3 regions of the Kocuria sp. NPDC057446 genome follow, and region 2 is predicted to be linked to each of the others. Evidence: predicted binding sites of a transcription regulator. Region 2 holds the regulator's gene; each other region holds the start of a gene.

Region 1 (9,692 bases), on a different contig from region 2:
GCGGTTGAAGTCCAGCGTCAGGTAGAGCGCGAGCGCAGCCGCGTTGTCCTCGTCGATCCGCAGGCAGACCTGGTCGTAGCCGTTGTCGTAGAGGGTGCTCATGGCGCAGCGCACGAGCTGCTCGGCCAGGCCCTGGCGGCGGCGGGACGCCGCCGTGAACAGCTCGAAGATGTAGGGGGCGTCGGGGAAGTCGTCGCCCAGGCGCCGGCCCAGCACGAGCGCGGCGGCCACCACGGTCCCGTCGTCGTCGACCACCACCGGGGAGGCGTCGGGAAGAAAGGGGCCGTACTCCCCGTCGAAGACCCCGCGGATCACCTGGCGGGCCTCCTCCAGGCTCGAGACCCCTCCCTGCTCGTAGGAGGAGTAGTAGAGCTGGGCGAGGTTCTCGGCGTCCTCCGGATCGGCCGGACGCAGGGTCACCGCGGGCTTCCGGGTGTTCGCCGCGGTGTGGGCGATCAGCGTGATGGTTCCGGTCATGGAAGGCCTCCGTGAGGTCGACGCCGGCTGCTCCGGCGGGGCGGACGAGGGACAGGGGACGTCCGGGCGGGCCGCGCAGGGCAGGCCCTCCGTGCCTTCAGCGTATCCATTTCGCTGGGCTTGTCCATGCTTCTCCTTCCCTGGTCACAAAAGTGAACGAAGGGCTCTGATCAGGGATGATGGGCGAACACCTGTTCCGTTCTTCTTCCTCTCGGGGTTAGCGTGTCGTACAGATGTTCTAGCTTCCAGGGGACAGGGCGCACCGCGGGACGGGCGCCGGGCCGAGGGAGAGAGGAGCCGTCGTGGGTTTCCTGACGGAGAGCGTCGACGTGGACTGCGACACGGACGGGGTGCCGGTGGGCGTGCGCTGGCGCGGACGGAACTACCTGGTGGCCCACGACCCCGTGCGCTGGTACGAGCGCCGCGCCTGGTGGTCCGAGGACGCGCGGCTGCCCCGGGACCGCGGGATCGGGGCGGTGGACCAGCAGATGTGGCGGGTCCAGGTCCAGCTGAACGCCCGCTCCGAGCTGCTGACCCTGGAGCTGGTCCACACCCTCGACACCGGGCGCTGGCGGCTGCTCGCCGCCACGAGCGCCTCGGGGATCCGGGTGGTGCGCTGTGCGTAGCTCCTCCGCCGTGCACGGGCCCACGGGGGTGCATAGGATCGTCGGTGGAGACCGACCGCACCGCAGAACGTGAGGGAGCACCCGTGAGACTCGGCACCGTGCGACGCGACGGCAGCACCCAGGCCTTCCGGCAGGAGGACGGGCGCACCGCCTACCTGCCCGTCCCCGACGTGGGGGCTCTCCTCGCCGGGGGCGACCTGCGGCTGCCGGGGGAGCCGGGCCCCGCGCCGGCCCCGGAGGACCTGGCGACCCCCGTCCTGCGCCCGGGCAAGATCCTGTGCGCCGGGCTGAACTTCTACGACCACGCGGAGGAGGTCGGCCAGGAGATCCCGCAGCACCCCACCATCTTCGCGAAGTACGCCACCGCGCTCATCGGCCCCACCGACCCCATCGCCATGCCGGAGGAGTCCGAGAAGATCGACTGGGAGGCCGAGCTCACCGCGGTGATCGGCGCCCCCCTGCGCCACGCCACCCTCGACCAGGCGAGGGCCGCGATCGCCGGGTACACGATCATGAACGACATCTCCGTGCGGGACTGGCAGGGCCGGACCTCCGAGTGGTTCCAGGGCAAGAACTTCGACCGCACCACCCCGGTGGGCCCCGTGGTGGTGACCTCGGACGAGGTGGACCCCGAGGCGGGACTGGCGATCCGCTGCACCGTGGACGGCGTGCGGCACCAGGACTCCGGCACCGACCGGATGATCTTCTCCGCCGTGCAGCTGGTCGAGTACCTCAGCCGGTTCCTCACGCTCGAGCCCGGGGACCTCGTGGCCTGCGGCACCCCTGCCGGCGTGGGCCTGGCCAAGAAGCCCCGCCGGATCTGGCTGCGCGACGGCCAGGAGGTCGTCACCGAGATCGAGGGCATCGGCGAGCTGCGCAACCTCTGCACCCCCGCCGAGGACCTCCGGGCGGCGGGCGGCTGAGCGGGCCGCGGTGCCCGGCCCCGCTCGTTCCCCGCTCCTCGTCCCCGCTGTCCCGAGTCCGCTATTTCGAGCTCACTGTCCCGCTTCCACTGTCCCGGATCCACTGTCCTGTTCCCGCCTTCGACCGGAGGACCCCATGGCGACGATCGGCTTCCACGCCTCCCACGAGCAGATCCCTCCCGAGCAGCTGCTGCGCGACGTCGGGCACGCCCAGCAGGCCGGCTTCCGCGCCGCCATGTGCTCGGACCACCTCGAGCCGTGGTCGCCGCACCAGGGGCACTCCGGGTTCGCCCTGTCCTGGCTGGGCGCCGCCCTGGCCACCACGGACCTGCCCTTCGGCTTCGTGCACGCCCCCGGCCGGCGCTACCACCCCGTGGTCACCGCCCAGGCCACGGCCACCCTCGCCCGCATGTTCCCCGGCCGGATCTGGACCGCCCTGGGCAGCGGGCAGAAGCTCAACGAGCGGGCCGTGGCCCCGGACTGGCCGGCCAAGGAGCAGCGGCAGCAGTTCCTCGAAGGCGCCTTCGACGTCGTCCGCCGGCTGCACGCGGGCGAGGAGGTCTCCTGCCGCGAGCCGTTCCACGCCGACCGTGCCCGGGTCTGGGACCCGCCGGAGGTCCCGCCCGCCCTGCTCGTCGCCGCGCTCACCCCGACGACGGTCCGCCGCTTCGCCCCCGTGGCCGACGGGTTCATCACCGTCCAGCAGCCCCTGGAGGACCTGCGCCGGATGCTCGACGCCTGGCGCGAGGCCGGCGGCACCGGGAGGGCCGCACTGCAGGTGCACCTGAGCTGGGCACCGTCCCCGGACCAGGCCCGGGCGTTCGCCCGCGACCAGTGGCGGACCAACGTGTTCGACCCCGTGACCATGGCCGAGCTCGCCTCGCCCCAGGACTATCTGCGCAAGGCGGTCCAGGAGGACGTGGACGACGAGCAGATCGCCGGGGCGGTCAACGTCTCCGCCGACCTCGGCCGGCACGCCCAGTGGCTGCACGAGTACGCCGAGCTCGGCTTCGACGAGATCTACCTGCACCACGTGGGACAGGAGCAGGGCCGCTTCCTCGACGCCTTCGGGGAGACGGTGCTGCCCCAGCTGGTCCAGGCCTGACCCGGCACCGCCGGCGCCCCGTGAGCGCGCTACGGCAAACGGGACGGGCGGCGCAGCACGGCCGCGCCGGCCCGTTCCGGCTCGAGCGGGACGGGGCTGTGCAGCACGGCGGGCCCGCGGTGCAGATCGCCGGTGGACAGCGGACGGCAGCGCAGGCCCCCTCGTCCCCGCATGGCGGCGTGCGCGCCCGGCGCCAGGACCCGGTCCATCCAGGCGCAGGGATGGGCGGGCCGCCCGCCCAGCAGCCGCACGAGAGCACCCCGGGACTCCAGCGCGAACTCCTCGCCCAGCAGCGGGGCCAGCTGGGCGCCCCGGAGGACCACGTTGCGCCGGGTCAGGAGCGGGTCGAAGGGCGCCGTGCCCAGGTCCGCCGCCATGGCCTCGAGCGCCTCGACGGCGAGCAGGGTGACGGCGGCGTCCATGTGCGCGGCCTTGCCGAAGAACCGGTCGCCCACCACGCCCTTGCCGGCCACCAGCTCGACCCGCTCGGCGTCGGTGGTGGGGACGTCCGCGGCGCCGTCCCGGGCGCGCCCGAAGTAGGCGTGCGCGGGGGACACGAGCAGGTGCAGGATCTCCACGTCGTACCGGTGGGTCCCCGTCATGTCCCACGTCCCTCCGTCGTCGCGGCCGCCGCTCCGGCGCCGCTGGACCGCTCCCGTGCTGCCGCCGGGCCCCAGCATAGGCGGGGCGGAGAGTTGTGCGGACCCCTCCGCCGGAGCACCCGTCCCCGTGGCGTGGGCGAGGCGCCCCGAGCTTGTCCCCTTTACGGATGCACATCTAGTGCCCGGAGGTGCGCACGGGCCAGAATGGCGGCGACGGAGGACTGCCGCGGCGCACCGCGGCCCGGGCCAAGGAGGGAGGCCGTGTGTCCGCCAGACGCTCCACCCGGCGATGGGACCGGCTGGCCGGGCCGGCAGGGTCGGCGGTCGTCGTCCTGCTGCTGGTCCAGCTCCTCCTCCGGGGTGTGGTCTCCGTGGCGCAGCTGGCGCTGGGTGCGGCGGTGCTCGTCGTCGTCGCGCTGGTGCTCGGACAGCGGTTCGTCGTCCCCAGGCTGGGGCACCGGCCACCGAGGCGGCCCCGCATCACCACGACCCGTGTCTGGACGTGTCCGCTGCCCCCGGAAGAGACCCTCGAGCGGATCCGCACGGCGTTCGAGGACCTCGCTCCGGCGGTCCGCTCCGCGGAGGGCTGCGTGGAGGTGCCGGTGGGCTCGGACGCCGCCTTCCGCCGGCGCGGGACGGGCTCCGAGTTCGGGTGGCGGGCCCTGCCCCTGCTGGCGACCTTCCGGATCGCCCCCAGTGACCGAGGGTCCGAGGTCGCGGCCGAGGTGCGCGACGACCTGGGATGGTACCCCCAGGATCCCGGCCGGCTCGTGGAGGACGAGATCAACCGCCGCAGCGCCGCCCTGATCGAGCGGGCCATCTGCGCCACCGGCCGGTGACCGCCGCACCCGGGACGCCCGGACGCTCAGGCGGAGGTCAGCGAGGTGGCCAGGGCCTCGACGATCGCCTCGGTGACCTCGCTCGTGCCGGCGGTGCCGCCGATGTCGCGGGTGAGGTGCCCTGCGGCGGTGGTGGCCTCGATCTCGGCCTCGAGGCGGCGCGCCTCGTCGTGCAGGCCGAAGTGCTCGAGCATCAGGGCGGCGCTGGCGATGGTGCCGATCGGGTTGGCGATGCCCTGCCCGGCGATGTCGGGGGCCGAGCCGTGGACGGGCTCGAACATGGACGGGAACCGGCGCTCCGGGTTCAGGTTCGCGCTGGCAGCCAGGCCGAGGCTGCCGGCCAGCGCGGAGCCGAGGTCGGAGAGGATGTCGGCGTTGAGGTTGGAGGCCACCACCACCGAGAGCTCCTCGGGGTGCAGGACGAACTTGGCGCTCATCGCGTCCACCAGCACGGACTCCGTGGCCACGTCGGGGTAGTCGGCGGCGACCCGGGCGAAGACCTCGTCCCACAGCACCATGCCGTACTGCTGGGCGTTGGACTTGGTCACGCTGGAGACCTTCCGGACCGTGCGGGTCCGGGCGAGGTCGAAGGCGAAGCGGATGATCCGCTCGCAGCCCTTCTCGGTGAACAGCGAGGACTGGATCGCGACCTCGTTGCCGGGCCCGCGCCCGGCGAGGTTGCGCCCGCCGAGACCGGCGTACTCGCCCTCGCTGTTCTCCCGGACCACGACCCAGTCCAGCTCGGTGTCATCGGCCGTGCGCAGCGGCGAGGCCACCCCGGGGAGGAAGCGCACGGGGCGGATGTTGGCCCACTGGTCGAAGTTCTGGGTGATGTTCAGCCGCAGGCCCCACAGGCTCACGTGGTCGGGGACGTTCTCCCAGCCCACGGCGCCGAAGAAGATGGCGTCGAAGTCCTCGAGGGTCCTCAGCCCGTCGGCGGGCATCATCACCCCGTGCTCGGCGTAGTACGCGCTGCCCCAGGGGAACTCGGTCCACTCGAAGGAGAACGCCCCGCCCGACTGCTCGGCCATCGCGTCCAGGACCGTCCGGCCGGCGGCGACGACCTCCTGGCCCACGCCGTCGGCGGGGATCGAGGCGATCCTGAAGACCTGGTGCTCGGCCATGGTGGTGCTCTCCTTCTCGAGTGCTCTTGCCCGTTGTCCGCATCGCATCGCGGTGTCAGGTTCCAGTAGAGCGCCTGAGCCTCGACAAGGTCCAAGACCCAGTTCGCATGCCCTGAAGAGGTGATCCCTATGGGATGGGGGAGCGGTCCACCGCGTGCCGCGCGGCGACGGCCAGGAACGCGCGGGCGGCCGGGGTCCGGTGCGCGGGGCGGCTGAGCACGGCCACGTGCAGCACGGTCACCGGCTCGATCCGCACGACGCGCAGCCCCAGCTGCTGTGCCATCGGGGTCCAGGACGAGGGCATCACCGCGTGCCCGACCCCGGCCAGGACCAGGGGCAGCACCGAGGTGCGGTGGGCGACCTCGGCGGCGATCTCGACCGGCACCCCGCCGGCCAGGGCGTCGTCGACCAGTCGCCGCATCAGCGAGCCCCGCTGGGAGACCACCACCCGGTGCCCGGCCAGGTCCTCCCGCCCGACGGCCGCGCCGTCGCCGAAGGTGTCCGCCTGCGGGTTCACGATCAGCACCAGCGGGTGCTGCTGCAGGTGGCCCACCTCGACCTCGGCGGAGCGGAACGGGCGCTCCGAGCCCAGGACCCCGATCTCGGCGCTCCCGGTGCGCACGGCCTCGGCCACCTCCTCGGGGGTGAAGGCGGCGCCCACGCTGACCGTCACCGCCGGGTGGGCCCGGGTGTACGCGGAGATCATCGAGGTCAGCGGTTCGACGCCGGGGGAGGGCATGGCCACCACGTCCAGGCGGCCGCTGCGCACCCCGCGCAGATCATCGACGGCGGCCCGGGCGGCCTCCAGGTCCCGGACCACCGCCCGGGCCGGGCCCACCAGCTCCTGACCGGCCTCGCTGAGCACCACCCGCCGGCCGATCCGGTGGAACAGCGGCACCCCCAGTTCACGCTCGAGGCCCTTGATCGTCTGTGACAGCGAGGGCTGGGCGATGAGCAGCTGCTCCGCCGCCCGGGTGAACCCGCCGTGGTCCACCACGGCCAGGAAGTACGTCAGCTGCCGGACGTCCATCGTCGTCTCCTCCTGCGTCCGGACCGCGGGACCACCGGGCCGGCCGTCCCGTCCTGCCGTGGGACCGCGCCCGCGCGGCGACCGACCGCTCCCGGAGCGCCGTTCCCGTCGATCCTGTCGGTGGTGCAGGACACAACATGCCACAGAAGCGCCCGGACCTCTCCGGCCCGTCCGGCCGCCGGCCCCTTCGGTGCGGTGACCACCAGGCAGCGCACCGGGCCGCAGCGCAGGGACAGGCCGGTGCGAGGCGCTCGGCGGTTTGCAATTGACTTAATGTTCGAACACGTATTCGAATGGGGGTGTGAGCTTTCCGCACCTGCACGTCGCCACCGCCTTCAGCGCCCACTTCGGGGTGAGCCGGCCCGCCGCCCTGGTGGCCGCCGCCGCGGCGGACGGCGCAGAGGTGCTCGCCTGCACGGACCGGGACGGGCTCTACGGTGCGGTCAAGCACCTCGGCGCGTGCCGGGAGCACGGCATCGACCCCGTCCTGGGGGTCGACCTCGCCCTGCTGACCCCCGGGCGCGAGCGTGCCCTCGGCCGCGTGGTGGTCCTGGCGGCCGGCGGCACCGACGGGGCGGGCTACGCCGCCCTGTGCCGGCTCGTCTCCACCGCCCACGCCACGGAGGGTCGGCCCGGGGCGACCGCCGCCGAGATCGCGGCCTCCGCACGCTCGCCCCGGCACGAGGACCCGGTCCTGACCGTGCTGCTCGGACCCGCGTCCGACGTCGGACAGGAGCTCGCGGCCCGCCGCTACCGCACCGGGCGCGCCGCCCTGGACCGGTGGCGCTCCCTGCTGCCCGCGCCGGCGCTCGCCGTGGAGGTGGTCTCCCACCTCGCCGCCCCCGGCACGGCGTGCAGCACCTCCCACGCGGCCCGGATGCTGCGGGCCGCCCTCGAAGCGGGGCTCACGCCCGTGCTGACCAACGCGGTGCGCTACGCCACCCCCGCCGAGGCCGCCACCGCCGACGTCCTCGACGCCGCTCGCGCCCTCACCCCGCTCGAGACCCTCGGCGCGCGCACCGGCCACGCGCCCGGCGGCCGAGGAGGCGGCCGAGGAAGCGGCAGGGGAGGAGGCGCCGGACGGCCCGGGGACGCCCGGCGGGCGACGGTCCCGGAACCGCTGCAGCCCAACGGCCAGGGCTGGCTCAAGTCCGCCCCGCAGATGCGCGCGCTCGCCGCGGAGATCGCCCGGGCCGCGGACCTCGGCGCCGCCGGCGCCGAGGCCCTGCTGGCGGGCACCCGGCGGGTGGCCGACCGGTGCCGGCTGGACCCGGTCGCCGACTGCGGCTGGGGGCGCCCGGTGGTGCCCGAGGCCTCCGTGCTGGGGCTGGACCGGCCGGCGCCCGCGGAGCTGCGGGCCCGGTGCGAGGCGGGGCTGGGGCGCCGCTACCCGGGTCGCCGCGCCACGCGGGCCGTGCGGGACCGGCTGGCGCAGGAGCTGGGGGTGATCGAGGACCTCGGCTTCGCGTCCTACTTCCTCACGGTGGCCGAGGTCTCCGCGATGATCGGGGAGATGGGGGTCCGGCACGCCGCCCGCGGCTCGGGGGTGTCCTCGCTCGTCAACTATCTGCTCGACGTCTCCCAGGTGGACCCGCTCGAGCACGAGCTGCTGTTCGAGCGCTTCCTCTCCAACGACCGCTCGACCCTCCCGGACATCGACATCGACGTCGAGTCGGCCGAGCGCCACCGCGTCTACCGACGGATCTTCGAGCGCTTCGGCCCCGAGCGGGTGAGCCTCATGAGCATGCAGAACGCCTACCGGGCCCGCGGCGCGGTCCGGGACGCCGGGCTGGCGCTCGGCATCGACCCCGAGACCGTGGACGGTGCCGCCAAGCAGCTCTGGCACCTGCCGGCCTCGGCGCTGCGGGAGACCATCGCCCGCCAGCCGGAGCTGCGGGAGTTCGCCGAGCAGGTCGCCCAGGAGAAGCAGCTCGACCTCCTCGTGGACCTCACCGAGCGCCTGGACCGGCTGCCCCGGCACATCTCCATGCACCCGTGCGGGGTGATCCTGGGGGATCTGAGCCTCCTGGACCGCACTCCGGTGCAGTCCAGCGGGACGGGGATGCCCATGAGCCAGTTCGACAAGCACGACATGGACCCGATGGGCATGCTCAAGCTCGACATCCTCGGCGTGCGGATGCAGTCGGCGCTGGCCCACGCCGTCGACGAGGTGGCCCGCGCCCACCCCGGCCGGCCCCGCCTGGACCTCGAGGCGATCCCCGTGGACGACGAGAGGACCTTCGAGCTCATCCGCTCCACCCACACCCTGGGCTGCTTCCAGATCGAGTCCCCGGGCCAGCGCGAACTCATCGGCAAGATGGCGCCCACGAGCGTCCGGGACCTCATCGTGGACATCTCCCTGTTCCGCCCCGGCCCCATGCACTCGGACATGGTCCGCCCCTACCTGGAGCACCGCCACGGCTGGTCCGCGCCCGTCTCGATCCACCCGGCCCTCGACCCGATCCTCGCCGAGACCCACGGAGTGACCGTCTTCCACGAGCAGGTCCTGCGGATCCTCGACACCTTCACCGGCTGCGGCCTCGCCCGGGCCGACGAGCTGCGCCGCCGGCTGGGCTCCGAGCGCCAGCTCGAGGTGGAGGAGTTCTTCCGGGAGCAGGCCCGCGCGCGGGACTACCCGCTGGACGTCGTGGACCGGGTCTGGGCGACCCTGGCGGCGTTCGGCTCGTTCGGCTTCTGCAAGGCCCACGGCGCGGCGTTCGCGGTGCCCACCTACCAGTCCGCGTGGTTGAAGGCCCACCACCCGGAGGCGTTCCTCGCGGGGCTGTGGGAGCACGACCCCGGGATGTACCCCAAGCGCCTGCTGGTGGGGGAGGCGCGGCGGATGGGCATCCCCGTCCTGCCCGTGGACGTCAACCGCTCCGACGAGCACTACCGCGTGGAACGGCTCGACGACGACTCCGAGCGCCTGGGCGTGCGCCTGGCCCTCACCGGGATCCACGGGGTCT
Region 2 (9,692 bases):
CGATGTGGTGGGGGTCCCGGCCGGCCAGCAGCGTGACGTGCAGGCAGATCCCGGCGTGGTAGGCCAGGGACTCGAAGACGTGCTGGACCATGGAGCCGGTGAAGTGCCCGCCGATGAGGTGGTACTGCTGGCCCTCCGGCTCGCCGGAGTGCACCACGTAGGGCCGGCCGGAGATGTCGACCACGGCGTTGGCCAGGGCCTCGTCCAGCGGGACGGTGGCCTCGCCGAAGCGGCGGATCCCGGCCTTCTCGCCCAGCGCCTGGCGCAGGGCGTCCCCGAGGACGATCGCGGTGTCCTCGACGGTGTGGTGGACGTCGATGTGGGTGTCCCCGGTCGCCCGGATCCGCATGTCGATCAGCGAGTGCTTCGACAGCGCGGTCAGCATGTGGTCGTAGAACGGCACCGAGGTGTCGATGTCGTTCTCGCCGGTGCCGTCGAGGTCGATCTCGACGGACACCGTGGACTCGCTCGTGCGCCGCTCGAGGGCGGCGCGGCGGGGCGCACGGGTGCCGGTGGTGGTCTGGTCGCTCATTCGGTGGGAACTCCTCGCGGGCGCGGCACGGCCGTCGGCGGGCCGCGGGTGGTCCGGGCCGGGACGCACGGCGGTGCCCCGGGCCCGGTGGTGGTGGTCTGCCTCCATGCTATCCGGGACGGGGGCCACCCCGGCCCGGGGGCCTCAGCCGTCGGAGACGATCCGCTCCATGCTCGCCAGGAACGCGGTGGTCTCCTCCTCGGTGCCGGCGGTGACGCGCAGGTGGCCGGGGATCCCGACGTCCCGGACGAGCACCCCGTGCTCGAGCAGCGACTCCCACACGGCCCGGGAGTCGTCCATGCCGCCGAAGAAGACGAAGTTCGAGTCCGACTCGGCGGGCTCGAGCCCGAGCCGCTCGAGCTCGTCGACGATCCGGTCCCGCTGCATCTTGATGTCCTCCACGTTGGCCAGCAGCGACTCCGAGTGGCGCAGGGCCGCCAGCGCCGTGGCCTGGGTGACGGCCGAGAGGTGGTAGGGCAGCCGGACGAGGCGCACGGCATCGGCGACCTCGGGCGCCGCCGCGAAGTAGCCCAGCCGGGCTCCGGCGAGCGCGAAGGCCTTGCTCATGGTGCGGGAGACGATCAGCCGGGGCCGGTCCTCGAGCAGGGTGAGCGCGGTGGGGGTGCCGCCGTGCGAGAACTCGGCGTACGCCTCGTCGACCACGACCACCGTCCGGAACTCCTCCCCCGCCTCGTACACGGCGGTGACCACGTCCGCGCCCAGCGCCGTTCCGGTCGGGTTGTTGGGCGAGCACAGGAAGACGACGTCCGGGCGGTGCCGGCGCACCTGCTCGGCCGCGGACTCGGCGGAGAGACCGAAGTCCGCCGCGCGCTCTCCGGCGACGAATCCCGTGTGCGTCCCGGAGGCCAGCAGCGGGTACATCGAGTAGGTGGGGACGAAGGTGAGCAGCGTGCGGCCGGGGCCGCCGAAGGCCTGGAGGATCTGCTGCAGTATCTCGTTGGAGCCGTTGGCCGCCCAGAGGTGGGCGGGCCCGAGCCCGTGGCCCAGGTACGCGGCGAGCTCCTCGCGCAGGGCGGTGAACTCCCGGTCCGGGTACCGGTTGAGGGTCCGGGCCGCCTCGGTGACCTCCCGGACGATCGCCGCGTGCACGTCCTCCGGGACCGGATGGGTGTTCTCGTTGGTGTTGAGCGCCACGGCGACGTCCAGTTGCGGGGCGCCGTACGGCGCCCTGCCGCGCAGGTCGTCACGGAGCGGGAGGGCGTTGAGTCGGTCCAGGTTCTGCGTCACCCGGACAGTTTAGTGCTCCGCCGGCACACTCCGGGCCGACGGGGTCCTCGGGTCGGGCGGCTCAGGCGGCGGGGACCTCGAGGAGCTGGCCGGCCACGAGCACCGAGCTGTCCAGGTCGTTGAGCTCCACGATCTCGTCCATGACCTCCCGCGGGTCCCGGTCCGGGTCGGCCGCCACGGCGATCCCCCACAGGCTCTGCCCGGGGAACACGGTGGTCTGCTCGGTCCCGGATCCCGGCACGGGCTCGCTCGTGGCCGTGGCGGTGGAGGGGACGAGGAAGATCACGGCCAGCACGACGAGGGCGGCCGAGCCGGCGAGGACGGGCAGCCCCAGGAACACGAGGCGGCCGCGACGGGTCAGGGTCAGCGGGGTGCGGTCGGCGGAGCGCACGGGGCGCGCCCGCCGCAGCGCGCGGCCGGGGGGCCGGGCGGGACCGGCGGACTCGCGGCGGCGGGCGACGACGGCACTGAGGGTGGCACTGGCACTCATGACATGAACTCCTTGACGTTCCCGCACGGAGCGGGCGATCTCGAACTCCGGTCCGGTCGAGGGCCCCTGCGGGCCTCCATTCGATCGAACATACTTTCGAATACCGATAACCCATGTCTAGCACGTGTCTGCGAATGCTGTCGACACCGGGTAGTACATATGTTTGAAGACACACGGCGTGTCGCCTAGGCTGAGGGCAGGTTCGGGCCTCGGGCCGGCGCGCGCTGCGTATCTCTGCGCCTGCCGACCGGGACCTATCGAACCACCCGGGTCCGACATCGGAACCGGGACCGCGCAGACCGGCCGCACCGGCAGCCGGACGGGAAAGGACGACGCTCCCATGGCCCAGCCCCCCACCCCCGAGGAGCCCCGCACCCGGGGCGCCCGCCCCGGGGCGCGCTCGCGCAGCCGCGGGCTCAGTGTGCGCCAGCGCACCATCCTCGAGGCCATCCAGCGCTCCATCGCCGAGCACGGCTATCCGCCGTCCATGCGGGAGATCGGGGACCTGGTGGGACTGGCCTCGCTCTCGAGCGTCACCCACCAGCTCTCCCAGCTCGAGAAGCTGGGCTATCTGCGCCGCGACCCCAAGCGCCCGCGGGCCATGGAGGTGCTCACCCCCCTGCAGCTGCGCGGCACCGCCGGGGCGGAGTCCGCCGGGCCGTCGCCCGAGGAGGCGGCCCCGGGCGACCGCCCCGCCGGTCCCGCCGCCGTGGCCGAGCTGTCCACCTCGGCGGACGTGACCATGGTGCCCCTGGTCGGCCACATCGCCGCCGGCGGGCCGATCACGGCCGAGCAGGCCGTCGAGGACGTCCTGGCGCTGCCGCGCCAGCTGGTCGGGCACGGCGAGCTGTTCATGCTGCGCGTCAAGGGCGACTCGATGATCGACGCCGCCATCTGCGACGGCGACTGGGTGGTGGTGCGCCGGCAGAGCGCCGCCGACAACGGGGACATCGTGGCGGCCCTGCTCGACGACGAGGCCACGGTCAAGACCTTCCGCCAGCGGGACGGCCACACCTGGCTGCTGCCGCAGAACACGCGCTACGAGCCGATCCTCGGCGACCACGCCACCGTGATGGGCAAGGTCGTCTCGGTGCTCCGCAGCCTCTGAGCCGCCGCACGCCCCGGGCCCCCGCCGCCGGCGGGGGCCCGCTGCCGTCCGGTCCCGCTGCTGTCCGGACCCCGTGCGGGCCCTGCACGGTCCGGAGGGACCCCGGGCGTCCGCCGGGCGTGCTCAGCCCACGGAGAGCCGCTGCAGGGCCCCGAGCACCACCGAGCGGTCCGTGGTGGTCCACAGCGGCGGCAGGGAGTCCCGGAGGAACCCGCCGTAGCGGGCGGTCGCGATCCGGGAGTCCAGGATCGCCACGACGCCCCGGTCACCGCCCGCGCGGATGAGCCGCCCGGCCCCCTGGGCGAGCCGCACGGCCGCGTGCGTCGCGGACACGGCCATGAACCCGTTGCCGCCGGCCCGTTCCGCGGCGCGGCTGCGGGCGCTCGCCAGCGGGTCGTCCGGGCGCGGGAAGGGGATCCGGTCGATCATCACGAGCCGGCACGAGGCCCCCGGGACGTCGACGCCCTGCCACAGGCTCATCGTGCCGAACAGGCTCGTGGACGGGTCGTCGGTGAACTCCTGGACGAGGCCCGCGAGCGAGGACTCCCCCTGGCACAGGATCGGCAGGTCGGTGCGCTCGCGCAGCGCCTCGGCCGCCTCCTCCGCCGCCCGGCGCGAGGAGAAGAGCCCCAGGGCGCCGCCCCGGGAGGCCTCCAGCAGGGCCAGCATCTCGTCCAGCTGGGCCTCCGTGAGCCGGCGGCCGGGCTTCTCCAGGTGCTTGGCGAGGTAGAGGATGCCCTGCTTCGGGTAGTCGAAGGGACTGCCGACGTCGACGCCCTCCCAGCGCGGGGCGCCCTCGCCCCGCAGGCCCAGGGCCCCGGCGGCGGAGTCGAAGGACGAGCCGACGGACAGGGTGGCCGAGGTGAGGACCACGGTGCGCCCGTCGAAGAGGCCCTCCCGCAGGGTGCCGGCCACGCTGAGCGGCGCCACGTGCAGGGTGGCCGGGTCGGTGTCCTCCGCGGGCACGTAGCCGCGGCCGGGCTCCCAGCCGCCCTGCCGGGAGATCCACAGCACCTCGCGGTGCTCCTCGGCGGCGAGGATCCGCTCGGCCAGGTCGAGGACGTCGCTCACTCGGGAGCGTGCCATCTGCCGGCCGGCGTCCCCGTCCTTCTCCCCGGGGCCGGCCTTGGACTCGGTCATCACGGTGCGGGCGGCGTCCCGGATCTGGGCCACCGCCGCCGACTGGGCGTCGTCGAGACCGCGGTGCAGCAGCTCGGCGGGAGCACCCGCCAGGGCGGCCTCGAGGTTTGCGGCCCCCACGGTGAGTGCGTCGGGGCTCGCGGAGGTGTGCTTGCGCGCGGACGCCGCGGCCGAACGCACCAAGGCCGCGGAGAGCTGCCCGGTGACGGCGCCCGTCACCCGGTCCTGGAGCTCGTGGGCCTCGTCGATGACCACGACGTCGTGCTCGGGCAGCACCGTGATGCCCTCGAAGGCGTTGATGGCGAGCAGGGCGTGGTTGGTGATCACGATGTCGGCCTCGCCGGCGCGCTGCTTGGCGAGCTCGGCGAAGCAGTCCTCGACCAGCGGGCAGCTGCGGCCCAGGCACTCCTTCGCCGTGACCGACACCTGGCGCCAGGCGCGGTCGCTGACCCCCGGGAGCACCTCGTCCCGGTCCCCGGTCCCGGTCTCCCGGGCCCACTCCCGCAGGCGCTGGACCTCCTGGCCCAGCCGCCCCGGCTGCTCGGGGGCCTCGGGCTGCGCCGCGCCGGGGTGCGGGGCGGCGTCGGGCAGCGTGAAGAGCGCGCCCGGCTCGTCGTCGGACGGGTAGCCGCCCTCGATCTTGTGCAGGCACGCGTAGTTGCTGCGGCCCTTGAGCAGCGCCACGTCCACGTCGCGCTCGAGCTCGCCCTCGAGCGCCGCCAGCAGGCGCGGCACGTCCCGGCCCACGATCTGGGACTGCAGGGCGAGCGTGGCCGTGGCCACGACCACGGGCTTGTCCGCGCGCTGGGCGTGCTCGACGAGCGGGGCCAGGTAGGCGAGGGACTTCCCGGTGCCGGTCCCCGCCTGGACCAGCAGGTGCCGGCCCCGGTCCAGGGCCTCGGCGACCTTGGCGGTCATCAGCCGCTGACCGTCCCGGACCTGCCCGCCCATCGCCGTCACGGCGGTGTCCAGCAGGTTCAGGGAGTCCTTGGCCCCGGGCAGGGTCTCCGGGCGCACGGCCGGGACGTCGTGCCCGGACTCGTCCACGAAGGCGGCGGCCACGCGCTCAGGCGCTCTCGGCGCCGAAGCCGGGAGCGTGCTCGGGGGCGAACTCCGCGAGCTCGGCCGCGAGGTCCTCGCGGACCTTCACGAGCAGGTGGGTGCCCTCGGGCAGGTGCTCGGTGCGGAGGATCTCCGCGTCCCAGTCGTGCAGCCGGCTGACCACGTCGCCGCGCTGGTACGGGATCACCAGGTCCAGGACCGTCTCGGGGCGCGGGATGGACTCGCTGATCCGCTGTCGCAGCTCGTCGATGCCCTCCCCCGTGCGGGCCGAGACCACCACCACGTTGCGCTCGCGCTGCTTCATCCGCTCGACCACGAACGGGTCCGCGGCGTCCACCTTGTTCAGCACGATGATCTCGGGGATGTTCTGGGCGTCGATGTCCGTGAAGACCTGGCGCACCGCGCGGATCTGCCCCTCCGGGTCCGGGTGGGAGGCGTCCACCACGTGCAGGATGAGGTCGGAGTCGGCGACCTCCTCCAGGGTCGAGCGGAACGCCTCGACGAGCTGGGTGGGCAGCGAGCGGACGAAGCCGACCGTGTCAGAGAGCGTGTAGCCGATGCCGTCCGGGGTCTGCGCGCGGCGGACGGTGGGGTCCAGGGTGGCGAACAGGGCGTTCTCCACGAGCACCCCCGCGTCCGTGAGCCGGTTCAGCAGCGAGGACTTGCCCGCGTTGGTGTAGCCGGCGATCGCCACCGAGGGCACGGAGTGGCGGCGGCGGTTGAGCCGCTTGGTCTCGCGCGCCGGCTTCATCGCGGCGATCTCGCGCCGCAGCTTGGCCATGCGGGTGCGGATGCGCCGGCGGTCCAGCTCGATCTTGGTCTCACCGGGGCCGCGGGAGCCGATGCCCTCACCGGCCGCGGCGCGACCGCCGGCCTGGCGGGACAGGGACTCGCCCCAGCCGCGCAGGCGCGGGAGCAGGTACTCGAGCTGGGCGAGCTCGACCTGGGCCTTGCCCTCCTTCGACTTGGCGTGCTGGGCGAAGATGTCGAGGATCAGGCCCGTGCGGTCGATGACCTTGACCTTCACGACGTCCTCCAGCCCGCGCCGCTGCGAGGGGGCGAGCTCGGAGTCGACGACGACGGTGTCCGCGCCGGTCGCGGCGACGATGTCCCGCAGCTCCTTGGCCTTGCCCGAGCCCAGGTACGTGGCCGGGTCCGGCTTGAGCCGGCGCTGGACGATGCCGTCGAGCACCTCGGAGCCGGCGGTCTCGGCGAGCGCGGCCAGTTCGCGCAGGGAGTTCTCGGCCTCCGCGAGCGTGCCCTCCGTCCACAGTCCGGCGAGCACCACCCGCTCGAGGCGCAGCTGGCGGTACTCGAGCTCGGTGACGTCCTCGAGCTCCGTGGACAGGCCCGCCACGCGGCGCAGGGCGCGGCGCTCCTCGAGGTCCTGCTGGTCGCCGTCGTGGACGCTGTGCCCGTCCTCGGCGTCGGCGAGCTCGCGGGCCCGGCCGGAGAGCCGGCCCGGCGCGGTGGAGTCGCCCTCGGGGGCGGTGTCCTGCCCGGCGGCCTGCTCCCGGGCACGGGCCCGGGAGAGCACGCGCTCGACGACGTCCTCCAGGTCCTGCCGGCTCAGGCCGTTCTCGGGCTCCGCGGCGGCGCGGGGCTCGGCAGGGGTTTCACGGGGGTGGGTCATGGTTCCTTTCGGACGGGATGCTGATCGGTACATTCTAGTGCCGGAACCGGACATCCGGGCGGCGGGGCGGGTCCTCCCGCGGCCGGGCGGGGTCGGTAGCATGGGGCGCTATGGCACCGCGTCCCGACTCCCCCGATCCCGTGGCCGGCCCGGCGACCCCGAACCCGGGCACCGAGCACTACTTCTCCGAGGACCCCTCGGTCCCCGAGGTGCGGCGGTCCGTGGTGGTGGCCCTCCGGGGGCGGGAGGTCGCGCTGCAGACCGCCAACGGGGTGTTCAGCCCGCGGGGCCTCGACAGGGGAACGTCCGTGCTGCTGGGAAATGTTCCCGACCCCGCCGGCACGGAGCTCCTGGACATCGGCTGCGGCTGGGGTCCGATCGCCCTGAGCCTGGCCGCCGCCGCCCCGCAGGCCCGGGTCACCGCGGTGGACGTGAACGAGCGCTCGCTGGGGCTCACCCGGGACAACGCCGCCGCCCTGGGCCTGACCACGGTGGAGGCGATGCTCCCCGAGCAGGTGCCCGCCGAGCGGCGGTTCGACACCATCTGGTCGAACCCGCCCATCCGGATCGGCAAGCAGCAGCTGCACGAGCTGCTCCTGCAGTGGCTGCCGCGGCTGGCCGACGGCGGCACGGCGTGGCTGGTGGTGCAGAAGAACCTCGGTGCGGACTCGCTGCAGAAGTGGTTGGGCACCGCGCTGGGCGACGGCTTCGGGGTCTCCCGGCACGCCACCGACAAGGGCTTCCGCGTCCTGCTCGTCGAGCGCCGGAGCTGAGCGCCGCGGGGCCGAGCGACCGGGGCTGATCGACCGAGGCCGATCGACCGGGGTCGAGCCGCCGGGACCGGACGGCCGCGCCGCGGACCTAGAGGAAGGTGCCCTCGGCCACCAGTTCGGCGGGCCCGGCCAGCACCACGTGCTCCGCGCCGTCGGGCGCGGGGACGAACGTCACCGAGACGGTCCCACCGGGCACCTGCACGAGCCACTGGTCGGGGGCCGCGGCACCGCCCCAGAAGCGGGTCGCGGCCGCGGCGGCGCACGCTCCGGTCCCGCAGGACTGCGTCTCGCCGACGCCGCGCTCGTGCACGCGCATCCGCACGCGGCCCACGCCGTCGTCGTCGCCGTCGGCGGGGACCACGAACTCGACGTTGGTCCCGTCCGCGGGCTCCGGGCGCACGACGGGAGCGGTGTGCAGGCCGAGCTGGTCGAGCTTCTCCCCCTCCGCGAGCGCCACCACGGTGTGCGGATTGCCCATGCCGATGGACAGCGCCGGGCGGGTCACCGTGAGCCCCTCGGCCGTCACGACGGCGTCCGAGCCGCGGGACCGCGCCGCGTCCCCGTCGAGGAAGGTCCACGGGCCCATGTCCACGGCGTAGCCGGAGTCGGTGCGGGCCACGGTCTTCACCCCGGCACGGGTGCCGATGCGCAGCACCTCCCCCTCGGGGACCTCGGCGAGGCCCCGCCGGAGCAGGTAGTGCACGAAGACCCGGACCCCGTTGCCGCACATCTCGGCGACGGAGCCGTCGTTGTTGCGGTAGTCCATGAACCACTCGGCGTCCGGGGCGGCCGCCAGGACGGCCCGCCCCTCCGGGATCGCCTCGGAGCGCACGGCGCGGATCAGCCCGTCGCCCCCGATGCCGCGGTGGCGGTCGCACACCAGGGTGACCAGCTCCGCGTCCAGCGCGAGCTCCGCGTGCGGGTCGGTCAGCAGCACGAAGTCGTTGCCCGTGCCGTGGCCCTTGGTGAAGGCGTGGCCCCGGAGTTCCCCCCAGGGGCCGGCATCGGTGCCCAGCGCCGTGCCGGCGGCGGGACGGGTGTCCGGGGACGGGTGGGGGCGGGTCTGGGCGGAAGTCACCCGACCATGATACGCGGCCCCGGACGCGGACCCGCGGCCCGGTGCGCGGATCAGTCCTCGGCCGCGACCCGGTCGACGACGTCCGCCGCGCGCTGCACGAGCCCGGGCGCGGACGGGTCCAGCCAGTGCACACGGGGGTCGGCGCGGAACCAGGTCCGCTGGCGGCGCGCGAAGCGGCGGGTGGCCGCCACGGTGGCCTCGCCCGCCTCCGCCACGGTGGCGCGGCCGTCCACCACGTCCAGGAACTGCCCGTAGCCCAGGGCCCGGGAGGCCGTGCGCCCCTCGCGCAGCCCGCGGGCGGCCAGATGACGCACCTCGGCCTCCAGGCCGGCCTCGACCATGGCCCCGACCCGGCGGGCGAGCCGGTCGTGCAGCACGGGGCGCTCGACGTCGAGACCGATCTGCACGGTGGGCTCCACGTGCTCGCGGCGGGGCATGAACGAGGTGAACGGGCGGCCGGTGAGCTCCCACACCTCCAGGGCGCGCACGAGCCGGCGCTCGTCCTGGAGCCGGGAGGCGGACTCGGGGTCGACCTGCCGCAGCCGCTCCCGCAGCGCACCGGGGCCCCGCTGAGCGAGCTCGCCCTCGATCCGGGCCCGCACCGCGGGGTCGGTGCCGGGCAGCTCGA
Region 3 (9,692 bases), on a different contig from region 2:
CTGTGCGCGTTGCCGCTTGCCGCCTGTGACTCGCCCAGCAAGGCCCGGCAAAGTTCCCCAGAAGCCACTGTCTCTACCGTGCCGCCACAGCTGGGCGAGGGAACTTTCGCCACCCCGGACGACGCTGACCGCACCGACGTGGATTCCACTGCCGAGGTCGCCGCCCTGATGCTCCACTTGTGGGACACCGCCACCGATCGCACCGAGACCGCTGCCGCGGTCCGGGCCAAGCCGCTGATGTCCGCCGACTGGGCCGCGCATCAGGTCGAGCCCGAACGCAACGCAGCAGGTGCCCCGTGGCTCGCGGCCGCTGAGCACCAGGGGTACAGCGCACCCACCATCGTCCCCGTCCACGGCGACGTCAATCAGGACGTCGCTCTGGACAAGGCCATCCGCGCCTACACCGTGGAATGGACCTGGAATACCCGCGACGGGGCCACCGTCCACGAAACGGGTCGTCGGCAGGTCACCCTCTACCTCGAGGAGCACGACGGCCAATGGGAAGTCGTCGGCCATCAGTCCCGCGACATGGGTGACGCCGAGTAGGTAGATGAACGAAGGAGGCCGGCCCTGCCGTTGTGGCGGGGCCAGCCTCCCTTACCTACTGTGTGGAGTCGTCCTGAGAGGAACTTTCCTTCTTCTCGATGACGTCCAGGATCGCCTGAAGCCCTTCAGGATCGATCTGACCGAGGGCCCGGGCGGCGAAGTTGCGGACCTCGGCTCGCCGGAGGGCGCGGACCGTGTGGAGTTCTTGCTCAACCTGCCGAGGGAGCGGCCCATCTTCCTGCACGAGGTATCTCGGGTCCACCCCGAACACTTCCCCCAGCTCCCGGAGCAGTTTCTCGTCGGGACGCACCCGGATGTCGGCTGTTTTCAGGTAATGCCATTTCGTCCGTGAGATGGCCACGCCGCGGTCTTTGAGGCCTTGCTGGATCGTGGTGAAGTCGTAGGGCTGGCCGGCTTCGGTGCGCAGGGTATCCAACAGCAGGTTGATCTTGTCGGCCAAGATCTGGGCTGAGCGTTCCCGGTTGGCGTCCCCCACGTGGTTTCTCCTCATGGCACGATCCAGGCGTAGATGCTGCCCAGGAAGGCCAGCCCGTAGATGAAGCCTGAAATCACCTGCGGACCGGTGTGGTCCTGGAGTCGGATGCGGCTCCAGCACACCGCCAGGCCCACCGGAACAAACAGCAGCCCGACAACACCCCAGGATGTTGTCAGGGCAACAATAGTTCCGCCCATCATCATGCCGTGCCCGGAGATCTTCCACCACGGACTCACCACAGCGATCACCAGCCCGGCCAGGAACGTGGCCACGAGCAGCGCCACGATCTCGATCGGTCCCTGCAGCAGGATCGCCGCCGCGAGGTAGCTGAGGACCAGCACCAGCACCCCGGCCATCACCGGTCGGCGGTGCTCCTTCACGCTCACGTGGTGGTCGGTGAGCACCCCTCGGCGCACCAGCATGAGGACCACGGCCAGCGGAACCCCGCACACGATCAGGGCCGCGCTGATTCCCCACCACAGCGAGGCCGCAGATGGGTTCGCCCCCCAGGGCAGCGCGATGAGCAGTGCCGCCAGCAGCACCGGAGGCTGGAAGGCTTCCGTGGCGGTTCTCTCCCAGCGGGGGACGACTATCGAGGTGCTCATGATGTGAGTTCAAATCTCCTCTCGGCGGCCTGCAGGGCACACCGTTGCTTTTCCGACAGGCCCGCGTTTTCGGCCCGCAGGGCGTCTTCGACGGCAATGACGGCACTGTAAAGAACCTTCTGGGGATCAGCCGACAGAGCGCTGGACCAGCCCGGAGGGCGTCCACCAGGGCTCCACCGGTCCGCGCCGAGTTGGGCCCACACCGGGGCGATCCTCAGGATGTCCATGCGCAGACCCATCTTCAGGCGCCGGCCTTGGGCGTAGAGACCCAGCCACGCCACGGCCAAGCACACCAGCACGGCCCCGGGCAGGAAGACCGGGCCGAACGAGGCCCGCAGGGCCACAGCTACAGCATCCCACGTGCCTGAATACCCGAGGACTGCGTAGCCGGCCTCGAGCGTGCAGCCGAGCACGAGCAGAGAACCTCCCACACCCAGGCCGAGCAGCCCCGGCCACAGCAGGCGGTCGTGCCCATGCTGGCGCAGGGTGAGTTCCCGGAAGGCGACACGGGCAACATCGGCGGCGTTCCAGGCTCCCATCACCATGATGAGCAGCGTGTAGACCAGGGTGCCGCCCTGGGCAAGGTGGTCCGGAATGAACGCTCCCGAGGTCGGGCCCCGGTCGATCGAGAAGAACGCTGCCGTCAGCCCCAGCAGCAAGGCGCTACCTATGGCGGCCTCCCGCAATGTCCGCGACCGGCTCCAGTCCCTGCGTTGCAGGGACTGGACGAGGGCCGCCCGCAGGCACCATACGGCGCTGAGCGCGAGCAGGTTGCGCACCAGGTGGAAGAGGTTCTCCCCGCCCAGCCACGCATCCACGCTCCGTTCGGGCACCATGACCCCGTTGGCCGAGAAGGCCAGCGCTGCCAACGCCGTGCCCACCCACACGAAGTCCACTCGGCGTCGTCGCGCCACTCGTGGCAGACGAACGACCACTGCCACGGCGGCGAAGAGGAACGCCACGGCCTTGAGCAGACTCAACACCGCTCCGAGGCTCATCAGAAGGCCTCGAGCAGAGGATCCACCTGCTGGATCAGTCGGGCGGCCAACCTCGTGGCGGCGTTCTCTGCCGCGATCTCCTGGGCCGTCCAGGTCGAGGAACGCCCGAGAAGGGTCTTGATCCGCCGGGAGCCCCCGATGTGGGCGAAGGCGTTCCCCAGCGTCAGCTCGCACCCACCGTGCATGAGGAGGATGTGTCCGTACTCGTGCAGGATCACGTGCCGGCGCAGCAGCTCGCTCTCTCCGGCAGCATGGAAAATCCAGGACCGCTCAGCCTTCTCCAACCACAACCCCGTGACGTCCTGACCCAACCACGCCGGGGCCGGCTCGATGTGGATGGGCTTGCCGTGCCGACGCTGCACCTCCAGATGAAGACCCTCCCAGGTGAGATGGTCCGGCAGCTCAGCCAGCACATCGGAGTCGGAACGGGAAACAGTTCCCCCTAGCCAAGACATGCCCTCCAGGCTACCCGGAACTTGAACATGTTTATGTTGAACATGTTCAACATGTATTAGGGTGGATGCATGCCGCGCGGCACTTTGCGCCCGGCCGTAGATGATTCAGGCCATCGCTGCTTGCCTCGTGTACCGGAGGGATGAAAAATCACCGAGACACACCTGATACCGCTATCGGTAGCAGTGTCGATATGCCATGATCGACCCATGACCGAGTACCAGCAGCCGAAGTTGCAGGGCCACAAGGTGGCTCTGATGGCGCGTGTGTCTCCAGAACAACACCGCGCGGCGATCGAAGCATCGCATCAGGCGGGGCTCAGCATGGCCGAATACATCGGCGCCTTGATCGACCGCGACGCTGGAAGGTCCAACAAGCTCGACAACAGGGAGGAGCCGCGCCTACCGCTGGCTAATTCCGCTTAAACGACTGACGACCCGCCTGGCAGGGCGGGCCGTCGAAGTCATTCGGCTGTCTCAGGTCGCCAAACTCGCGACAGCCGTTCCAACAGCTAACTGAATCGGAACCTGTCATGAATCCAATACCAGGGGACTGTTGTGTCCCCTAGTGTACCTGAGGCGCGTCCGCAAATGGACCCCTCTTCACTCAGTCACGCCGATTTTCGGTCACATTCCGCCCCTGACGCTGCCCTCGAGGCCGCTGGGGAGTTCCCCTCACGCCGCCGGCGGGTGCGGGTGGAGCACGAGCAGTCCAAGGCCGTCGTGCTGCGGGCTGTGCCCAAGGGCTGCCAGCTCGCCAAGCACGTTGCCGCCTGGCGGCGGGCCGTGTTGGAGCACCCCAGCCTGGAGTTGATCCGTGCCGATGCCCGGGCGAACCTGCTGGCCGTGGTGGAGATCATCTGCCGCCAGCAGGACCCCGCCTCGCGCACCTGGCGCACGACCTGGGACTGGGTGGCCAACAAGATCGATCGCTCCCGCTCCACCGTGGCGCGGGTGATCCGCCACCTGCGCGACTGCGGGCTGCTGGCCGTGGTGGCCACCGGCCGCAGCGCGGGGCGCACCCCGCGCTCCACCGGCCGCATCCAGGGCGAGGCCCCCGTCTACGCCCTCATCCACAACACCCCTCAGCTGGCGCCGGAGCCTGTGGAATTAACTGACACCCCGGTCCCCACGAAGTGGGAGAGTTTTTCCCCGCACGCGCGCGAAAAGCTTTCCCCGAAGGACGCGGCTACGCCGCGACCCAGCCGAAAGCGCGCCGCGCAGCGGCGCGAGGTGGTCGCCGCCCTGAGCCGTCGTACAGCCCCGCTGTGGCCCCGTCATGCAACGACAGAGCCTTTGACGAAGCGGGTGACCCGTCGGGCGCGGAAGGAAACTCAGCGGGCGGCTGCCCTGGAGCTCCAGCACGAGGCCATCGTCCTGCGCCAGCTCACCACCGCCCACGTCACCAGCGTGTGCCGCCCGTTTTTCGAGGCCGAATGGACCATCGCCGATGTGCTCACCGCCCTGGACTGGACCCCTCAGGGCACCCGCTACGGCTTCCTCACCGTGGAGGGCATCGACAACCCTGGAGCCTGGCTGGCCGCCCGGATGCGCACCTGGACCCACCCGGACGGCACCCCCCTACGCTCCCGCGACCAGCGGGTCGCCGCCGAGGCCGCCCAGCGCCGCGCGGCAGCACGCGCGGCCACCGAACGCTACGCCGCCCGCACGGCGGCCGCCGCGACCGTCCCCGCGTCATCCCCCTTCCCTGGCCCCCGTCAGCCGTTCCGGCAACGCTGGGCCGCCCAGATCGCCGCCGGCCAGAACCAAGCCGCTAATGCGGTCGCCTCGGCTCCGTAGCCGGGCCCCTTGGCGTGTCCGGTCGGCGGGGGAGAATCCGCACCATCAACACTAGCCAAACCGTATATTTGTACGGGTCTATTGTGTTTATGGGCTGAGCTTTAGAATATGTGTTCTATCCTGGCGGCATGAGACACCCAGTACCGCTCACCATTGACCGCCCCGCGCTGGTCTCTGCGGTCCTGGTCCGAGTCCCGGCTGGCTTCCCCTCCCCTGCCCAGGACAGCTTCGACGACGGCCGGATCGACCTCAACGAGGTCCTGATCAGAGACGTGACCTCCACCTACCTCTTCCGCGTCACCGGAGACTCCATGGAAGGCATCGGGATCTACTCCGGCGACGAAGTCCTCGTGGACCGCTCCCTGACCCCCAAGGACGGCAGCGTGGTGATCGCCGTCCTGGACGGGGACTTCACCATCAAGACCCTCCACGTCCACCCCGACCGGGTCGTGCTGCACCCGGAGAACCCGGCCTACCCCGACGTGGAGGTCCCGTCCCTGTCGACCCTGCACATCTGGGGTGTCGTGGTCTACGGCATCCGCCACATCAACCAGCGGAAGCTGCACTAGGACGGTGGTCTGCGGTGATCGCCCTGGTCGACGTGAACAACTTCTACGCCTCCTGCGAGGCCCTCTTCGAGCCCTCCCTGGCCGGCAAGCCATTGGTGGTGCTCTCCAACAACGACGGCTGCGTCGTCGCCCGCAGCGCTGAGGCCAAAGTGTTGGGGATCAAGATGGGGGATCCCTGGTTCCAGCTGCGCGCCGACGCCGCCCGGTGGGGACTGGAAAAGCGGTCCTCCAACTACCAGCTCTACGCGGACCTGTCCGAGCGGGTGATGCTGCTGCTGGCCCGCCACGCGATGGGGCAGGAGGTGTACTCCATCGACGAGTGCTTCCTGCTCCCACCGGAGGGCACCGCGGCCGAGCAGGTGCGGTGGGCGCGCCGGCTGCAGGCCACCGTGGCCCGCAATGTCGGGTTGCCGGTGAGCATTGGGATCGCCAGTTCGAAGACGCGGGCGAAGATCGCCACTGAGACCGCGAAGAAGCTGCCCGTCACCGGTGGGGTGGTCCACTGGGACCAGGCCCCCGAGGGGTACTGGGAGAAGCTCATGGCGGCCCTGCCGGTGACCGAGGTCTGGGGCATCGCGGGGCGGCTGGCCAAGCGGCTGGAGTCGATGGGCATCGAGACCATCGCCGACCTGCGTGATGCCGACCCGGTGGCCATCCGGCACAAGTTCTCCGTGGTGCAGATGCGCACCGTGCTCGAGCTCAACGGCTTCCCCGCCATCCCGGTCGAGGATGAGGTGGCCACCAAGGTCCAGATCCTGGTCTCCCGATCGTTCCCGGATCCTATTTGGGATCCGGAGATCGTCGGGGCGGCGGTGGCCGAGTTCGCCCAGCGAGCCTCCCGCCGCCTGCGCAAGGAAGGCGAGGTCACCGGGCGCCTCACCGTCTTCGCCAGCACCTCCCCGCACCGGCCCGGACCCGCGCACAATGTCTCTGCGCACGTGCGGCTGGCTGTGCCCACGAACGAGCCCACTCCCCTGGTGGCCGCGGCCCGGGCCGCATTGGTGCCCAAGCTCATGCACGGGATGCAGTACATGCGAGCCGGCATTCTCTGCACGGACCTCGCCACCGAGGGGGCGGTGCCCGTGCTGCCCGGGGTGCTCGAGCAACCCGCACCGATCGGGGAGCTCATCGACGCGGTCAACCGCCGCTTCGGCACCGGCACCCTCGCCCTGGGCCGACACGGCGCCCACTCCCCCGCCCCCTGGACCAATCGCCAAGCCGATCTCTCCCCGCGCTACACCACCGACTGGAACGAGCTCCGCACCGTCTCCTGAACATGCGCTTCTTGGCTGCTCCGCACGAGGACTGACCTACTCCCCCAATCGATCGAAGCGACAGTCGTCCTTGGGACTGGGTTGGCAGACGATGGCTGCCGCACATTTCCTCGGCCCTGGCGGGCCTCCAAAATGATTGCCCAAGGGAAGCCTCGGGAACCTCCGAGCCCGGACTGGACCGCGATCACTATCAGCACCTTGCTGGCGGTCGAGATGGCCTACAACTGTGATGAGGTAAAAGGATGGTTTGGAGTAAATTGAGGCTAATACTCCGATTCGGTGGTGTGAGTGGGTAGAGGTGTCCAGGGAAAATGAGAGCTTTGGGTGTCCGCTTAGCCCTCTAAGCTCCGACGATTCAGTCGTTCTCTGAGCACTGGGGTCCACGAGAAGTAGCAGGGTGGGGTGAGCCGGCATCCGCGCGCTTTGACGCATGCCCACCCCGCTGAAGCTTTAGCAGGGTGGGCATGTCGCTGCACGAAGAAGGGCCCAGCATGAAGCTCGTCTGCTTGATCAAATCCACGGCGACCCAGGAGGTTGAAGCGGAGGGCAAGGATTACGTTGCCGCCCGCGAGCAGCTGCTCGTGTCCATCTCCGAGGGATTCGAGCTACTCCGCGTCCGCAGGGGTTCTTAGACGGCCGCCCTTACGCGTGATGTCCACGCGGATGCTGACGCTCCCAGCCGACTGCTCGTTGGTGGGGGCTTTTGTCCGCCCGATCGTTCCAAACCTATTCCTAGAAATCATCCATTAACGCCATTTACTCCATTCATGTAATGGAGTAAAATGAGGGTAAAAGTATCGAAGTCAGACCGGTTGGCGAGGATGACCTCACTACTTCGACATCGCCCACGTGCTCTACCCGCACGGTGTTCCCGGTGCCGGCACCGCCGGAGTCGTTGCCGTCCTCGACGACGACGGTGCGGTCGCCGGGCACAGCCTCTACGTCCAGGAACTGCTCTTCCATTGAGCCCAGGAGGGCATCATGACCACCATCACCCTCTACACCCTCCCCGGGTGTGTGGACTGCCAGGCCGCCGGCCAGGCCATGGACCGCAAGGACATCCCCTTCGGCCTGATCAATGTCGCCTCCCTGCCCGCGGCCGCCGACTTCCTCCGCGGCCTGGGCTACCAGGGAGTGCCCGTGACCGTCGTCCGCGACGACGACGGCACCGTCTGCGACCACTGGCACGGCCTGCGCCCGGACAAGCTCCACGCCCTGGTGCGACAGCGAACCCAGCTGACCTAACCCGTCGCCCGCAGATCCACGGCGCCCCCCCCCCCACGCCCGGACCCCGCGAAGTCCACCCGCCCCCCAGGAGGACGCCATGACCATCCAGCCTGAACACCCAACCAGCAAGCACCGGGCGACCGCCCAAGAAGCGGCCCGCGCCGCCCAGGAAGTCCTGGCCGAGATCGAGAAGCTGCGCGCGGCAGCCCAAGCCGCTGCCGACAACGAGAAGTGCACCCAGTGGCTCACCCACCACGCCCAGCGCCTCGAGGTGCTGGCGCGGAAGGCCCAGCGCCTCGCCGATGCCGCCACCGAGGCGTGCCTGAACGCCGGCCACCTCGACGGGGAGCACCTGGTGGAGGTCACCACCACCGCCTGTCGCGCCCGGGACGACCTCTACCGCGTGTACTTCTCCATCACCGCCTGAGACCCGTCGACACACCCATGCATTCCATTTACTCAACGCCTCCATTTACTAAACTGAGGCAAACACTCAAAGGAGGCACCGTATGGACATCCTTGCCACCGTGCTGCAGAAGGGTGGCGTGGGCAAGACCACCACGGCCTACCACCTCATCCGCGCCGCCCAGCGCGCGGACAAGCGCGTGCTCGCCATCGACATGGACCCGCAGGGCAACCTCACCACCGCCCTGACCCCCGAGCGGCTACCCCTGGACGAGGTCAGCCTGGCCGATGTCATCAACCCCCAGCAGGCGCCGGGGGAGGAGCCCGTCACCCTGGCCGACGTCATCGTGGCGACCATCTGGCCCGGGGTGGACCTGGCCCCCACGGTGGGGCGGGCCCTGGCAATCATCGAGCAAGAACTCACCCAGGCCCCCCGCACCGAGGAACGTGCCCGGACCCTCCAACGCGCCCTTCAGGGGGTGGGGGAGCGCTACGACCTGGTCATCATCGACTGCCCGCCGAACTTGGGCATGCTCACCGTCAACGCCCTGGTGGCCGCCCACGGGGCCGTGCTGGTCACCGAGGCCGGCCTGTTCGCCGCCGACGGAGTGGCCCTGATGCGCGACACCATCGGCTCCGTCCAGCAGCACTACAACCCCGACCTCACCATCCGCGGGGTGCTGCTCAACAAGTGGGAGCCGACGACCCTGGCCGGGCGCGAATGGCGCCTGACCCTCCAAGAAGCCCTGGGGGAGCAGCTGCTGGACCCGCCCATCCCCAAACGCGCGGTGATCCGCGACGCCATCGAGACCGGCGACGCCCTGGACCGCATCAAGGGCGGCCAGTCCATGGCCGAGCTCTACACCCGCCACCTGGCCAAGATCACCAGCCGCTGAGACCCGCCGGCACGAAAGGAACGACCCCGACCATGAGCACCACAGGACGCCGCCGGAAATCGACCTTCCTCACCGGCCAAGACGCCGTCGCCCCCTCCATCACCGACACCACCGCCCCCGCGCCGGCGCCGGAGGCCGCAGCACCCGCCGCACCACAGGAGACGGCGCCGGCGCCTGCGGCCGAGCAGAAGAAGGGGATCGCCACGGACACCCGCCGTCGCCTCCAGGTCCAGATGGACATCGACGACCTCGCCGAACTGCGCTCGGCCTACAACCACGTCGCCCAGCGTGGGCAGACCCTCAGTGACTTCGTCGCCGGCATCATCACCGACCGGATCCACCAGTACCGCGACGAAGTCAACGACGGACGGCCCTTCGGCGGTGCAGGCACCGTAACCCGGGGCCGCCCCCCGAAGTACTAGCC

The links. Region 2 encodes LexA, which represses DNA repair genes until DNA is damaged. Its sites were predicted from a motif close to TCGAACANNTGTTCGA; they were not measured.
Region 1: a site for LexA is predicted at 7,004-7,019, ahead of ACFU0Y_RS13810 (DNA polymerase III subunit alpha). Genes of this name have one in related genera too.
Region 3: a site for LexA is predicted at 5,000-5,015, ahead of ACFU0Y_RS00630 (LexA family protein). Genes of this name have one in related genera too.

Annotation. Positions count from the first base shown of each region.
Region 1 covers NZ_JBHVDI010000126.1:2,010-11,701, reverse strand. Annotated here, with positions in the region: gene ACFU0Y_RS13850 (GNAT family N-acetyltransferase) at 1-477, opposite strand, end outside; gene ACFU0Y_RS13845 (DUF6504 family protein) at 780-1,103, shown strand; gene ACFU0Y_RS13840 (fumarylacetoacetate hydrolase family protein) at 1,187-2,026, shown strand; gene ACFU0Y_RS13835 (TIGR03885 family FMN-dependent LLM class oxidoreductase) at 2,163-3,131, shown strand; gene ACFU0Y_RS13830 (MOSC domain-containing protein) at 3,161-3,733, opposite strand; gene ACFU0Y_RS13825 (hypothetical protein) at 3,997-4,572, shown strand; gene ACFU0Y_RS13820 (tartrate dehydrogenase) at 4,599-5,696, opposite strand; gene ACFU0Y_RS13815 (LysR family transcriptional regulator) at 5,824-6,726, opposite strand; gene ACFU0Y_RS13810 (DNA polymerase III subunit alpha) at 7,028-9,692, shown strand, end outside.
Region 2 covers NZ_JBHVDI010000035.1:13,600-23,291, forward strand. Annotated here, with positions in the region: gene hisB (imidazoleglycerol-phosphate dehydratase HisB) at 1-532, opposite strand, end outside; gene ACFU0Y_RS06585 (histidinol-phosphate transaminase) at 677-1,780, opposite strand; gene ACFU0Y_RS06590 (LysM peptidoglycan-binding domain-containing protein) at 1,842-2,270, opposite strand; gene lexA (transcriptional repressor LexA) at 2,611-3,378, shown strand; gene ACFU0Y_RS06600 (ATP-dependent DNA helicase) at 3,502-5,580, opposite strand; gene hflX (GTPase HflX) at 5,585-7,213, opposite strand; gene ACFU0Y_RS06610 (class I SAM-dependent methyltransferase) at 7,324-7,986, shown strand; gene dapF (diaminopimelate epimerase) at 8,075-9,001, opposite strand; gene miaA (tRNA (adenosine(37)-N6)-dimethylallyltransferase MiaA) at 9,115-9,692, opposite strand, start outside.
Region 3 covers NZ_JBHVDI010000002.1:46,733-56,424, reverse strand. Annotated here, with positions in the region: gene ACFU0Y_RS00665 (hypothetical protein) at 1-546, shown strand, start outside; gene ACFU0Y_RS00660 (hypothetical protein) at 602-1,042, opposite strand; gene ACFU0Y_RS00655 (hypothetical protein) at 1,054-1,647, opposite strand; gene ACFU0Y_RS00650 (hypothetical protein) at 1,644-2,645, opposite strand; gene ACFU0Y_RS00645 (hypothetical protein) at 2,645-3,058, opposite strand; gene ACFU0Y_RS00640 (hypothetical protein) at 3,308-3,523, shown strand; gene ACFU0Y_RS00635 (hypothetical protein) at 3,794-4,897, shown strand; gene ACFU0Y_RS00630 (LexA family protein) at 5,026-5,466, shown strand; gene ACFU0Y_RS00625 (Y-family DNA polymerase) at 5,481-6,740, shown strand; gene ACFU0Y_RS00620 (hypothetical protein) at 7,205-7,372, shown strand; gene ACFU0Y_RS00615 (hypothetical protein) at 7,506-7,703, opposite strand; gene ACFU0Y_RS00610 (glutaredoxin domain-containing protein) at 7,722-7,985, shown strand; gene ACFU0Y_RS00605 (hypothetical protein) at 8,065-8,394, shown strand; gene ACFU0Y_RS00600 (ParA family protein) at 8,477-9,268, shown strand; gene ACFU0Y_RS00595 (hypothetical protein) at 9,301-9,690, shown strand.